Regions from separate parts of the Enterobacter adelaidei genome, predicted to be linked through region 2. Evidence: predicted binding sites of a transcription regulator. Region 2 holds the regulator's gene; the other holds the start of a gene.
The links. Region 2 encodes PurR, which represses purine synthesis genes. Its sites were predicted from a motif close to CANGCAAACGTTTGCNTG; they were not measured.
Positions count from the first base shown of each region.

Region 1: gcvT (glycine cleavage system aminomethyltransferase GcvT) is a predicted target of PurR. The motif match lies at 4,432-4,449, and genes of this name have one in related genera.

Region 1 is NZ_CP154353.1:3,817,184-3,824,878, forward strand. It holds gene gcvP (aminomethyl-transferring glycine dehydrogenase) at 1-2,741, opposite strand, end outside; gene gcvH (glycine cleavage system protein GcvH) at 2,866-3,255, opposite strand; gene gcvT (glycine cleavage system aminomethyltransferase GcvT) at 3,279-4,373, opposite strand; gene ubiI (FAD-dependent 2-octaprenylphenol hydroxylase) at 4,771-5,973, opposite strand; gene ubiH (2-octaprenyl-6-methoxyphenyl hydroxylase) at 5,986-7,164, opposite strand; gene pepP (Xaa-Pro aminopeptidase) at 7,161-7,695, opposite strand, start outside.
Region 2 is NZ_CP154353.1:1,946,285-1,953,979, reverse strand. It holds gene AAHF05_RS09590 (C40 family peptidase) at 1-177, shown strand, start outside; gene sodB (superoxide dismutase [Fe]) at 299-880, shown strand; gene AAHF05_RS09580 (MFS transporter) at 920-2,086, opposite strand; gene AAHF05_RS09575 (YnhF family membrane protein) at 2,250-2,339, opposite strand; gene purR (HTH-type transcriptional repressor PurR) at 2,637-3,662, shown strand; gene punR (DNA-binding transcriptional activator PunR) at 3,680-4,591, opposite strand; gene punC (purine nucleoside transporter PunC) at 4,706-5,905, shown strand; gene cfa (cyclopropane fatty acyl phospholipid synthase) at 6,203-7,351, shown strand; gene AAHF05_RS09550 (riboflavin synthase) at 7,383-7,695, opposite strand, start outside.

The DNA of each region.
Region 1 (7,695 bases), 1.9 Mb from region 2:
CCGTGGTTCCACTCTGCCACCATCTCATGCTGGGTGTGCGGTGCGTTAACCAGCGGGTTATCTTCCAGCGTCCACTCGCCGTCCAGCACGCGATCGATCTCCATGCGGATCGCCAGCATCGCATCAATAAAGCGGTCCAGCTCGGCTTTGCTTTCGGACTCCGTTGGCTCCACCATCAGCGTACCCGCTACCGGGAACGACATAGTCGGGGCGTGGAATCCGTAGTCGATCAGACGCTTGGCGATATCCAGTTCGCTGATGCCGCTCTGCTCTTTCAGTGGACGAATATCCAGAATGCACTCGTGCGCCACGCGACCATCACGGCCGGTATAGAGCACCGGGAAAGCAGACTTCAGGCGAGTCGCAATATAGTTGGCGTTCAGGATCGCCACCTGGCTTGCCTGCTTCAGCCCTTCTGCACCCATCATGCGGATGTACATCCAGCTGATTGGCAGAATAGAGGCGCTACCAAACGGTGCCGCAGAGACCGCGCCCTGACGGGTGAGCATCCCTTCGATTTGCACTACGCTGTGACCCGGAACAAACGGTGCCAGGTGCGCTTTTACGCCGATTGGCCCCATGCCCGGGCCGCCACCGCCGTGCGGAATGCAGAAAGTTTTATGCAGGTTCAGGTGCGACACATCCGCGCCGATAAAGCCCGGAGAGGTAATGCCAACCTGGGCGTTCATGTTCGCGCCGTCGAGGTAAACCTGGCCGCCAAACTGATGCACTACTTCGCACACTTCACGGATTGTCTCTTCATACACACCGTGAGTAGACGGGTAGGTCACCATGATGCAGGAGAGCTTGTCGCCAGCCTGTTCGGCTTTTGCACGCAGGTCCGCGAGGTCAATGTTACCGTTCTTATCGCAAGCAACCACCACCACTTCCATGCCCGCCATCTGGGCAGAGGCCGGGTTGGTACCGTGTGCAGAGCTTGGGATCAGGCAGATATCACGATGCCCTTCGTTACGGCTTTCGTGATAATGACGAATCGCCAGCAGACCAGCATATTCACCCTGCGCACCGGAGTTTGGCTGCATGCAGAGCGCGTCATACCCCGTCAGCTTCACCAGCCAGTCAGAAAGCTGATTGATCATCAGGTGATAACCTTCCGCCTGCTCTGGTGGGCAGAACGGGTGCAGTTCAGAGAACTCAGGCCAGGTGATAGGGATCATCTCAGCAGCGGCGTTCAACTTCATGGTGCAAGAGCCCAGAGGGATCATCGCCTGATTCAGCGCCAGATCTTTGCGCTCCAGAGAGTGCATATAGCGCATCACCTCGGTTTCGCTGTGGTAGCGATTGAAGACCGGATGCGTCAGGATCGCATCATCACGCAGCATGCTTTGCTGGATAGAACGGCTGTCGAGGGCAACCTCTTTATCGAGCGTATCAATGTCCAGGCAGTGTGCATCACCCAGCAACACGTTAAACAGGTTCAGGATATCGTCGCGGGTGGTGCTTTCATCCAGCGTAATACCGACCGCATTGTGAATATCGCTGCGCAGGTTGATCTCCGCGGCATCCGCACGCGCCAGTACTGCTGCTTTGTCTGCCACTTCAACACACAGCGTGTCAAAGTAATGGGCATGACGCAGCTTGAGGCCTTTCTGTTGCAGGCCGCAGGCCAGAATATCCGCCAGGCGGTGAATACGGCTGGCAATACGTTTTAGGCCAACCGAACCGTGGAAGACCGCGTACAGGCTGGCGATGTTGGCCAGCAGAACCTGCGAGGTACAAATGTTGGAGTTCGCTTTCTCGCGGCGGATATGCTGCTCACGAGTCTGCATCGCCATGCGCAGCGCAGTGTTACCGGCAGCGTCTTTTGAGACCCCGATAATACGGCCCGGCATGGAGCGTTTGAATTCATCTTTTGCAGCGAAGAACGCCGCGTGTGGGCCACCGTAGCCCATCGGCACACCGAAGCGCTGTGCAGAGCCGAAGACAATATCCGCGCCCTGTTTGCCCGGCGCAGTCAGCAATACCAGCGCCATAAAATCAGCGGCGACGCTGACAACAACTTTGCGGGATTTCAGCTCGGCAATCAGTGCGCTGTAGTCGTGAACTTCACCGGTGGTGCCTACCTGCTGCAGCAGCACGCCGAAGACGTCCTGATGATCCAGCACTTTGTCTGCATCGTCGACAATCACGTCAAAACCGAAGGTTTCCGCACGGGTGCGAACAACGTCCAGGGTTTGCGGATGAACATCGGCGGCCACGAAGAAGCGGTTCGCATTTTTCAGCTTGCTTACGCGTTTGGCCATTGCCATGGCTTCTGCCGCGGCAGTCGCTTCATCCAGCAGAGACGCGGAAGCGATATCGAGGCCAGTCAGATCCAGCGTTACCTGCTGGAAATTCAGCAGCGCTTCCAGACGGCCCTGAGACACTTCTGGCTGATAAGGTGTATAAGCGGTGTACCAGCCTGGATTTTCCAGCATATTGCGCAGGATAACCGGCGGTAACTGCACGTTGGTGTAGCCCATGCCAATGTAAGACTTGTAGCGCTTGTTCAGGCCGGCAATGGCCTTCAGCTCCGCCAGTGCGGCGAACTCCGTAGTGGCTTCCCCCACCTGAGGCGGCGTGGCAAGCTGGATATCTTTTGGCACAATCTGGCCGATCAGTGCGTTTAATGAATCCGCGCCAACTGTCTTCAGCATCTCCTGCTGTTGCTGAGCATCCGGCCCAATGTGACGTTCAATGAAGGCGCCACGGTTTTCAAGCTGGCTTAAAGTCTGTGTCATGAGCGATGGTTCCTGAAACGTGCAGTGAATTTAAGTTCCCTCTCCCACAGGGAGAGGGTTAGGGTGAGGGGAAGATGAGCACCCTCACCCCTGCCCTCTCCCGAAGGGAGAGGGGGATTAACAATTACTCGTCTTCTAGCAGTGCTTCGTACGCGGTCGCATCCAGCAGTGCAGCAACTTCCGCTTCGTCGCTGGCTTTGATCTTGAAGATCCAGCCGCCTTCATAAGGCTCGCTGTTCACCAGCTCCGGGGAGTCGCTCAGCGCGTCGTTGACGGAAACGATTTCGCCGCTCACAGGGGCGTAGATGTCAGATGCCGCTTTTACGGACTCCGCCACAGCGCAGTCATCGCCTGCACCTACGGTCGTGCCCACTTCTGGCAGATCAACAAACACCATGTCGCCCAGCAGCTCTTGTGCGTGCTCGGTGATCCCTACGGTGTAAGTGCCGTCCGCCTCTTTGCGCAGCCATTCGTGTTCTTTGCTGTATTTCAGTTCTGCTGGCACATTGCTCATTGAATTTCTCCTGATAAAAATGATTAGGCGACCGGCTTACCGGCGCGAACAAAAATCGGTTTGGTCACGTTGACCGGCATTTCACGGTTGCGGATTTGTACTACCGCCGTTTCGCCAATGCCTGCAGGCACGCGTGCCAGTGCAATACTGTAGCCCAGCGTCGGGGAGAAGGTACCGCTGGTGATCACGCCTTCACGCGGATTGCCATCAGCATCGGTAAAACGCACCGGCAGTTCACCACGCAGTACGCCTTTCTCGGTCATCACCAGACCCACCAGTTGTTCAGTGCCCTTCTCACGCTGAATTTCCAGTGCTTCACGGCCAATAAATTCACGTTCAGCAGGTTCCCACGCGATGGTCCAGCCCATATTGGCCGCCAGCGGAGAGACTCCTTCATCCATCTCCTGACCGTAAAGGTTCATACCCGCTTCCAGACGCAACGTATCACGTGCGCCCAGACCCGCTGGCTTCACACCGGCTTCCACCAGCGCACGCCAGAAATCTGCGGCTTTCTCATTTGGCATCGCAATTTCGTAACCCGCTTCACCGGTGTAGCCGGTGGTAGCGATAAACAAATCACCTGCCTGCACGCCGAAGAACGGCTTCATGCCTTCAGTCGCTTTACGCTGCTCGTCGCTGAACAGAGATGCGGCTTTCGCCTGGGCGTTCGGGCCCTGTACGGCAATCAACGACAGATCGTCACGAACGGTGATGTCGATGGCGTAAGGTTCAGCGTGTTGGGTAATCCAGGTGAGGTCTTTTTCGCGGGTAGCGGAGTTAACAACGAGGCGGAAGAAATCTTCTGTGAAGTAATAGACGATGAGGTCGTCAATCACGCCGCCGGAGGCATTTAGCATGCCGGTATAGAGCGCTTTACCCGGCGTCTTGAGTTTGGCGACGTCGTTTGCCAGCAGATAACGTAAAAACTCCCGGGTGCGGCTACCGCGCAGATCGACAATCGTCATGTGGGACACGTCGAACATACCGGCATCGGTGCGCACCGCGTGGTGCTCATCAATCTGCGAGCCGTAGTGCAGCGGCATCATCCAGCCATGGAAGTCCACCATGCGGGCGCCGCATAACACGTGTTGTTCGTACAAAGGAGTCTGTTGAGCCATCTTGTCCTCGTTGAAAAATTCACCGTGAAACCCGGTATCAGCCTCGTTTTCAGGGGCCGACGCAAACGTTCTCTTTTACCTGAACTTACCACCGAAACCGGCGATTAACCATAAGGTAAAATGGGTCATCACATTAGCTTATGACCAAAAAACGCTGAAAAGCCTACAGAGTTATTCACTGGAAAAATGCGATTAACCCCGCACAAAATTAACAATGTTCTAACAGGATTTAGCACGTGGTGATATTTCCTGCGGAAAAATGGGCCAAATTTCCGTAACATAAAATCAGCCAGATTAGATTATCTAATGCGAAAAATGAGGTGAAATTAGAATATTTCAAACGAGGGAATTTCCCCGGCACAGAGGCCGGGAAAATAAAATGTGACGGGGTTCTAAATTAGCGTAGCCAGTCCGGTAGGTCGTTAAGACCCATCGCCTGACGAAGAAGCTGAGGTTTAACGCCGGGAAGCGTATCAGCGAGCTTGAGGCCGATGTCGCGTAGCAGTTTTTTCGCCGGATTGGCACCGGCAAACAACTCACGGAAACCCTGCATACCCGCCAGCATCATTGCCGCGCTGTGCTTGCGGCTACGCTCATAGCGACGCAGATACAGATGCTGACCAATGTCTTTCCCTTCACGATGCAGACGACGCAGTTCTTCAACCAGCTCTGCCGCATCCATAAAGCCAAGGTTAACGCCCTGCCCGGCCAGCGGATGAATTGTGTGTGCCGCATCCCCCACCAGCGCCAGACGGTGAGCCGCAAACTGACGCGCGTAGCGTCCGGTTAACGGAAACACCAGACGCTCGCTCTCAAGCGTGCATAACCCAAGACGGTTATCAAACGCCATACACAGTGCCTGGTTGAACGCATCTGGCGTGGCCTCCTGCATCAGCTGCGCTTTTTCTGGCACCAGGGACCAGACAATCGAGCACAGATGCGGATCGCTTAACGGCAGGAAGGCCAGAATGCCGTCATTGTGGAAGATCTGACGCGCGACACCGCCGTGCGGCTCTTCAGTGCGGATCGTCGCCACCAGAGCATGATGACGATAATCCCAGAACGTCAGCGGAATATCGGCTTTATTACGCAGCCAGGAGTTCGCACCATCAGCGCCAACGACCAGACGTGCAGTCAACATGTCGCCGCTTTGCAGGGTGATAAACGCCTCGTTTTCACCCCACGCGACCTGCTGGATTTGAGCAGGTGCCATCAGGGTAACATCGTTACATGACTGCGCTTTTTGCCACAGCGCATGATGGATAACGGCATTCTCGATGATGTGACCGAGATGGCTATATCCCATACTTTCGTCATCAAAAGCGATATGACCAAAGCTGTCTTTATCCCATACTTCCATGCCGTGATAGCAACTGACACGCTGCGCCACGATATCTGACCAGACACCAAGACGCGTCAGCAGCTTTTCGCTGGCCGCATTAATTGCCGAGACGCGGAGTTCCGGCGGCGCATCCTGTGCGACACGCTGGGGCTGCTTTTGCTCCAGCACGGCCACGCGCAGGCCGCTGCCCTGTAAACCACAGGCCAGCGCCAGTCCAACCATTCCGCCGCCAACGATGGCGACATCAACATTTTGCACGGTGATAACTCCTTAACGCGCGACCCAACCAAGGGTCCGCTGCGCCAGCACGTCACGTGCCGGAATGAATAATTCCATCGCCATCAGCCCGAGGTTACGGCCCGCAACCAGCGGCGCCCAGCGATTGGCAAAAAGATGAACCAGGCCATCAGTGACACCAATCGTCGCCTCTTTATCCGCCTGACGTCGCTTCTGGTAATGGCTTAACACTGAGTACGCACCGCAATCTTTTTGCTCACCCCACGCTTGCGAAAGGGTTTCAGCAAGGCTCATGACATCACGTAACCCGAGGTTAAAGCCCTGACCCGCAATCGGATGCAGCGTCTGCGCGGCATTACCCACTAGCACGACACGATGCGAGATGGACTGAGACGCCGTAGTCAACGAAAGCGGGTAGACCGCCCGCTGGCCGGCATGGGTGATACGCCCCAGCCGCCAGCCAAAGGCTTTTTGCAACTCAGTGCAAAAACGTTCGTCAGACCAGGACTGAATCTCTTCAGACTTACTCTGGGGATGGCACCACACCAGCGAGCAGCGTCCGTTCGACATCGGCAGCATCGCCAGCGGGCCATACTGTGTAAAACGTTCAAACGCCCTGCCGCTGTGCGCTCCGGCCGTGGAGACATTCGCGATGACCGCCACCTGCCCATAAGCCTGCTGACGCCACTCGATACCACACTGGGTACCGAGCGCGGATCGAGAACCATCTGCGGCAACCAGAAGCTGGCCTTCAAGAACAGTGCCATTTTCCAGCGTTACACTGACCGCCCCTTCAGTGCGCCTAAAACCGGCTACACGCGCCGGACAATGCAGCGTGACGCCTGGTGCATCCTGGAGCTGACGGAACAGACGTAATCCGACGTCGTGCAGCTCAACGACCTGCCCCAGGGCATCGATACGATAATCCTGCGCATCCAGCGTGACAAAACCCGCATGACCGCGATCGCTAACATGAACGGTGTTGATCGCCGTCGCACAGTCGGCAATTGCCTGCCAGATACCAATTCGCGACAGTTGCTGACATGTCCCCTGCGCCAGCGCAATGGCGCGGGCATCAAAACCGGGGTGGTCTGAAGCCTCTGGAGCAACGGCCTCCACCAGATGCACCGGGAGTTTCCCCTGTGTCATGTGCGAAATAGCGAGTGCCAGCGTGGCCCCCGTCATTCCGCCGCCAACAATAATCACGCTCATTTGTGTGCCGCTGCCATCAGCGCCTCGATATCGTCAGCATTTTTGACCACGCTGGCCGTCAGGTTCTCGTTGCCGCTTTCGGTAATGACGATATCGTCTTCAATGCGGATGCCAATCCCGCGGTACTCTTCAGGCACATCGGCATCAGGTGCGATATACAGCCCAGGCTCTACGGTTAATACCATGCCCGGCTCCAGCACGCGCGAACGCTCTGCGCCATACGCCCCCACATCATGCACATCCAGCCCTAACCAGTGGCTCAGGCCGTGCATAAAATACGGTCGATGTGCATTTTCAGCAATCAGAGTGTCTACATCCCCTTTCAGGATACCGAGCCTGACCAGACCGGTAATCATGATGCGCACCACTTCGCCGGTCACTTCCTGGATGGACGTACCCGGACGATACAGTCTGAGCGCCGCCTCAAGGGATTCCAGAACAATGTCGTAAATCGCGCGCTGCGCCGGTGAGAATTTACCGTTCACCGGGAAGGTACGGGTGATGTCCCCCGCGTAGCCCTGATATTCGCAA
Region 2 (7,695 bases):
TTCCGTACACAGGGTCGCGGCACGGCTGACCACGTCGGTGTCTATGTCGGTAACGGAAAATTCATTCAGTCACCACGCAGCGGTCAGGATATTCAGATCACCTCGCTGAGTGAAGACTACTGGGTTCGCCACTACGTCGGCGCGCGTCGCGTCATGACACCTAAAACCATTCGCTAATCCCTGCCCTGCCGCGTCGCGGCAGGGTAAGTTCCTCTTTTGCATACCCTTTCAATTTGCTATCCTCTCCTCGTTGTCTGTGTGGTTATTGGCAACACAAAATACAATAAGGAGAGAAGCAATGTCGTTCGAATTACCTGCACTACCGTATGCAAAAGACGCCCTGGCACCGCACATTTCTGCGGAAACCCTGGAATATCACTACGGCAAGCATCACCAGACGTACGTCACCAACCTGAACAACCTGATCAAGGGCACCGATTTCGAAGGCAAAACGCTGGAAGAGATCGTCCGCAGCTCTGAGGGGGGCGTATTCAACAACGCAGCTCAGGTGTGGAACCATACCTTCTACTGGCACTGCCTGGCGCCAAACGCCGGTGGCGAACCTGCCGGTGAACTGGCTACCGCCATCAATGCCGCCTTTGGCAGCTTCGCGGATTTCAAAGCGAAATTTACCGATGCAGCTATCAAGAACTTCGGTTCTGGCTGGACGTGGCTGGTAAAAGAAGCCGATGGCAAACTGGCTATCGTTTCCACCTCTAACGCGGGTACCCCACTGACCACCAGCGCTAAGCCGCTGATGACCGTGGACGTTTGGGAACACGCTTACTACATTGATTACCGTAACGCGCGCCCGAACTACCTGGAGCACTTCTGGGCACTGGTTAACTGGGAGTTTGTGGCGAAGAACTTCGCCGCATAAGAGACACGCAGAAGGGTTCGCCCTTCTGCGTTTTTTTGCTTATTCAGCAGCGCAGGCTGTTTCTGGCTGCTTACGACCGGACATCATCACCAACAGCAGACCAAGCGCGGCAATAATCGCCCCCATCACCGGTACAAAACTGTATCCCAGCCCCCCGGAAATAACCGCGCCACCGGCGGCTGCACCGAGCGCATTACCGAGATTGAACGCGCCAATATTCACTGAAGACGAAAGACCCGGCGCCTCATGGGCGACCCGCATCACGCGCATTTGCAGCGGTGGAACCACAGCAAAGGTGGCAGCTCCCCAGACGACCATCGCAATGGCTGCTCCGAACTCATTACGTGCCAGCCACGGAATAGCAATCATGATGACAATCAGCAGGGTTAAGAAGCCCTTCAACGTCCCGCTCACGGAACGGTCGGCAAATTTCCCACCCAGATAGTTACCAATCGAGAAGCCCACGCCAATCAACACCAGCATCGCAGTGATAAAGATCGGTGTCGCGTGAGTGATGTCGTGAAGCACGGGAGAAATGTAGGTATAGAGGGTAAACATCGCCCCTGCCCCCAACACGGTCGTCAGCAATGCCGAGAGCACCTGCGGGCGTACCAGCACAGACAACTCTTTGCGCACGTCAGGACGTTCCCCCGCGCTGCCTTTCGGCAGGGAGAAGAACAGTGCCACCATCGCGATCACACCGAGACCGGCCGTCGCCAGGAAAGACATACGCCAGCCGATCGCTTCACCCAGCCAGGTTGCCGCAGGCACCCCGCCGATGTTGGCAATCGTTAGTCCCATAAACATGGTTGCCACGGCACTCGCCTGCTTGTGTTTTGGCACCACGCTTGCGGCAACAACCGACCCCAGCCCAAAGAACGCGCCGTGGTTAAGGCTGGTCAGAATGCGTGACAGCATCAATGTGGTGTAGTCCGGCGAAATGGCGGAAAGCACGTTGCCCAGTGTGAAAATCGCCATCAGGAAAATCAGCGCATTGCGGCGCGCGCGATGCGAAAGCAGAAGCGTCATCAGCGGCGCCCCGACCATCACGCCGATAGCGTAGGCGCTGATTAACATCCCTGCGGCAGGGATCGAGACATCCACGCCTCTGGCAATAACAGGCAGTAAACCCATCGGGGAGAATTCAGTGGTGCCAATCCCAAAAGCGCCAATCGCCAGGGCCAGCAGGGGAAAATTGATTTTCATACGTCAACTCCGGATGCCGTGTCATGAGGTGACACAGAACAAAGAAGCGGAAAGCATGACATCAATCACAAAAAATGAGAAGTTAACAAAACGGCAAAAGATTTTTGCCAGAGAAGTAACAATCCGGGGAATCGGGAGGGAGAAAGCTCTCCCTCCACGTAAATCAGTGCAGTGCGGCCGTCAGACCCGCTGCGACAATCAAAGCCAGCACAATAACGGTGGTGAACAGCGAAAACTTCAGATCGGAACTCATCAATTTTTCTCCTTTGAATCCCCCCACGAAAAGTGAGCTTGCTCATTTTTGCACAATTTACGTCAAAAATCTTCCTGGATTTAAACGGATAACCACTTTACCTCTTCCCCTTTTCATCAAGATAGGACAAAATTCCACGCTAAATTTATTAGCGTACCGGCCATTGACCCCCTCCTGACGTCCTGTGTCGTTTTCCCGGCGTGTCGCAATTCAAAATTGCGTGATAAGGGTGAGAGAAGGCAAACGTTTACCTTCAAGTTTTTCAGGAGTTTAGGATATGGTCTGGAGTGACATTTAATGGCAACAATTAAAGATGTAGCAAAACGCGCAAACGTTTCCACTACAACCGTATCACATGTAATTAACAAAACCCGCTTTGTGGCGGAAGAGACGCGCAACGCCGTCTGGGCAGCGATCAAAGAGCTGCACTATTCGCCAAGTGCGGTTGCGCGTAGCCTCAAGGTTAATCACACCAAGTCTATTGGTTTGCTGGCGACCAGCAGTGAAGCGGCCTATTTTGCCGAGATCATTGAAGCGGTTGAGAAAAACTGTTTTCAAAAAGGCTATACCCTGATTCTGGGCAACGCGTGGAACAGCATTGAAAAACAGCGCGCCTACCTGTCGATGATGGCGCAAAAGCGCGTGGATGGCCTGCTGGTGATGTGTTCCGAGTACCCGGAATCTGTGTTGTCGATGCTGGAAGAGTATCGCCATATCCCAATGGTGGTGATGGACTGGGGTGAAGCCCGCGCGGACTTCACCGATTCCGTTATCGATAACGCCTTTGAAGGCGGTTATATGGCGGGTCGTTATCTGATAGAACGCGGTCACCGCGAGATCGGCGTGATCCCGGGTCCACTGGAGCGCAATACCGGTGCAGGTCGTCTGGCTGGGTTTATGAAAGCGATGGAAGAAGCGCTGATCACCGTGCCGGAAAACTGGATCGTGCAGGGCGACTTCGAACCGGAGTCGGGCTACCGCGCGATGCAGCAGATCGTCTCCCAGCAGCATCGTCCGACCGCCGTTTTCTGCGGGGGCGACATCATGGCAATGGGTGCCCTCTGTGCTGCCGATGAGCTGGGTCTGCGTGTACCGCAGGATATTTCTGTGATCGGGTATGACAACGTGCGTAACGCGCGCTTCTTTACGCCGGCCTTAACGACCATTCACCAGCCGAAAGACTCACTGGGTGAAACCGCCTTCAATATGCTGATGGACAGGATCGTCAACAAACGTGAAGAGTCGCAGTCCATTGAAGTTCACCCGCGTCTTATTGAACGCCGCTCCGTTGCGGATGGTCCGTTCCGCGACTACCGCCGGTAATCTCTTCACGGGGCCAGTTAAGCTGGCTCCCGTAACCATTCCCGGTTTAGCGTTTCGCTGTCTCCCAGATAATCCAGCAGCCAGGCCATCGCTGGCGAGACATCATTTTGTTGCCAGGTGAGGCAGCAGGCCGCATCCGGGAACGGGTTCTCCAGTGTCAGTTCAACCCACTCTCCGGTGTCAATTCGCGGCCGCGCAAAATGAACGGGCACCATCGCAACGCACAAGCCAGCACTGAGGCACGTCGCCGACGATTCCCAGTCGGGTGCAACCACCCGCCGCTGGTTGTCCAGAAGCCAGGTGATACGCTTGGGTAATGAACGGGACGTATCCTCCAGTACCAGAGACGGCCAGTTGCGTAGCGTATCGTCGCTCAAGGGGCCTTCCAGAGCCGCCAGCGGATGATCGCTTGCCACCACGCATTTCCAGCTCAGCATCCCCATATCGCGAAACGCATAACGTCCCCCAACCGGAATCGCCTGCGTGGCCCCGATCGCCATCTCTGCCCTGCCGTCCGCCAGCGCATCCCAGACGCCGTTAAACACTTCCTGCGACACCCGCAATTCGACGTCAGAAAAATGACGATAGAAGTCGACAATCATTTGCCGGGTACGCTCGGGTTTGACGATATTATCCACCGCGATGGAAAGATGCCCCCGCCAGCCGTTAGCGATCTGCTGACACTGTTCGCGGGTGATCTGCATTTTTTTGATGACAGAACGTCCTTCTTTCAAAAACCACGCGCCGGCGGGCGTTAATTCCACATCACGATGTCGCCGTTCAAACAGCGGAACCGCCAGCCACTCCTCCAGCTGACGTACTGTATAGCTGATAGCTGAAGGCACGCGGTGTAACTCCTGCGCCGCTCCACTGAAACTGCCGTTACGCGCGACAGCATCGACCACTTCAAGAGAATAATCTGACCACATTTTCTGCCTGCAAAAAATTTGAATGCACACGCCAAATATTAGCGTTTCACAAGCGGCTTTGCACTCCCTACACTCAGCGCCAATGTATACCTGCCTCCTCAGGAGAATAAAACAATGCAACCCAGGAAAGGTTTTTTAGTCTGGCTCGGCGGCTTAAGCGTGCTGGGCTTTTTGGCCACTGATATGTACCTGCCGGCTTTCGCCGCCATGCAGGAAGATTTGCAAACCCCTGCAGCGGCCATCAGCGCCAGCCTGAGTTTGTTCCTCGCCGGTTTCGCCTTCGCGCAGCTACTTTGGGGGCCGCTATCAGATCGTTTTGGCCGTAAACCAGTACTGTTGCTGGGACTTGGCATTTTTGCCGTCGGCTGTCTGGGTATGTTATGGGTACGCGATGCGACCTGGCTGCTGGTGCTGCGCTTTGTGCAGGCCGTCGGCGTCTGTGCAGCAGCGGTGACCTGGCAGGCCCTTGTTACCGACTACTACCCAGCCAACCGCACCAACCGGATTTTCGCCACCATTATGCCGCTGGTAGGGCTTTCACCTGCCCTCGCCCCGCTGCTGGGCAGCTGGATCCTGGTGCATTTCGAGTGGCAGGCTATCTTTGCCACGTTGTTTGCCATCACACTGGTACTTATGCTGCCGGCATTCGCGCTCAAACCAGCGCATAAAAAAGAGGCACATGCGGATGCGAAGCCCATTACCTTTACCTCTTTGCTGAGTGCCAAAGCGTATCGCGGTAATGTCCTGATTTATGCCGCCTGCTCGGCGAGCTTCTTCGCGTGGCTGACCGGTTCGCCATTTATTCTGCACGATATGGGGTACAGCCCAGCGGCGATCGGCCTGAGCTATGTCCCGCAAACCATCGCATTCCTGGTGGGTGGGTACGGCTGTCGTGCGGCGCTGCAGAAATGGGAAGGTCAGCAGATGCTGCCGTGGCTGCTGGTGCTGTATGCATTGAGCGTTATCGGGACATGGGCCGTTGGTTTTATCCCTGGCACCGGTCTGGTAGAAATTTTAATGCCATTCTGCGTGATGGCCGTCGCTAACGGGGCAATCTACCCTATCGTTGTGGCGCAGGCATTACGTCCGTTCCCGCAGGCGACGGGTCGCGCGGCTGCGCTGCAGAACACCCTGCAGTTGGGTCTGTGCTTCCTGGCAAGCCTGGTGGTCTCTGCGCTGATTGCCACACCGCTCCTGACCACCACTACCGTGATGCTGGTGACCGTTGTGCTGGCCTTTGTGGGCTACCGTATGCAGGCTTCCGCACAGCGTGAGCTGAATAACAGCACGCCGGTTGAAACATCGCATGCGTAATCGCGCCGGAAATTATGTTAACTCCCAGTGATTAGGTTGCTAAGAATTTTTTATTGAATCACCAAATTTTGCGGCCTATACTAAATTTGGTTCGATTAAATACGATAAATATTAAGTGTTAACGGGAGCCGGAGTGCTCCCGTTTTACCATGGAAGGCATTTCGGCAAGGGTTATCTCCCTTCCTCTGTTCTACGTCGGATATTAGCCTCGCGGTATTTACCGTGAGATTTCTCACAAACCAAAAAAAGCGTCTACGCTGTTTGAAGGTTCTGATCACACAGGGTGATGGAGAAGCTATGAGTTCATCGTGTATAGAAGAAGTCAGCGTTCCGGACGATAACTGGTCCCGGATCGTCAGTGAACTGTTAGGTCGAGCAGGCATCACTATCAATGGATCGTCGCCAGCCGATCCCCAGGTTAAACATCCCGACTTTTTTAAGCGCGTGTTGCGGGAGGGTTCGTTAGGCCTGGGGGAAAGCTATATGGACGGCTGGTGGGAGTGCGAACGGCTGGATATCTTCTTCTCCAGCGTGTTGCGTGCCGGTCTGGAAAATCAACTCCCCCGCAATCTGAAAGACACACTGCGCGTCGCCTCTGCCCGGCTGTTTAATCTGCAAAGTAAAAAACGCGCGTGGATCGTCGGCAAAGAGCATTACGATCTCGGCAACGACCTGTTCAACCGTATGCTTGACCCCTTCATGCAATATTCCTGCGCTTACTGGAAAGAGGCTTCGACGCTGGAAGAGGCTCAACAGGCTAAGCTGCATCTGATTAGCGAGAAACTGAAGTTAGAACCCGGAATGCGCGTGCTGGATATCGGCTGCGGCTGGGGTGGGCTGGCCTGGTTTATGGCGAAGCACTACGGCGTCAGCGTGGTGGGTGTCACTATTTCAGCTGAACAGCAAAAGATGGCGCGGGAACGCTGCCAGGGTCTCGATGTGGATATCCGGCTACAGGATTACCGCGATCTTAACGAACAGTTTGACCGTATCGTTTCGGTGGGCATGTTCGAGCACGTGGGACCGAAGAACTACAACACCTATTTTGACGTGGTGGATCGTAATTTGAAACCGGACGGCATCTTCCTGCTGCATACCATCGGCTCTAAGCGAACCGATAACAACGTTGACCCGTGGATCAACAAATACATCTTTCCGAATGGCTGTTTACCGTCCGTTCGCCAGATTGCCAACGCCAGTGAACCCCATTTCGTGATGGAAGACTGGCATAACTTCGGTGCGGATTATGACACCACGTTGATGGCATGGCATGCTCGTTTTCAGGAAGCCTGGCCTGAGATTGCGGACAACTATTCTGAACGATTCAAGCGGATGTTTAGCTATTATCTGAATGCCTGCGCGGGGGCGTTTCGCGCGCGGGATATTCAGCTCTGGCAGGTGGTCTTCAGCCGTGGCATTGAACACGGTTTGCGGGTCGCCCGCTAAAAAAATAACCCCGGTTACCCGGGGTTATTTTTTATTCTTCTTCTGCTGTTTTAATTATTGCAGCTTCTTTTGCCGCCAGCACACGCTCAACGGTATCCACCACCGCCTGAGTTTGCGGATCGATTTCGATATTTACGCGATGCCCCAGTTTTTTCGCCCCCAGCGTGGTGCGCTGCAGCGTTTCAGGAATTAAATGCACACAAAAACGCGTCGGCGTCACTTCCCCGACAGTCAGACTAATCCCATCAATACCAATAAACCCTTTGTACAGGATGTATTTCATTAATGAAGGATCCTGCATTTTAAACCAGATTTGACGGTTATTTTCCGAGGTCACAATTTTC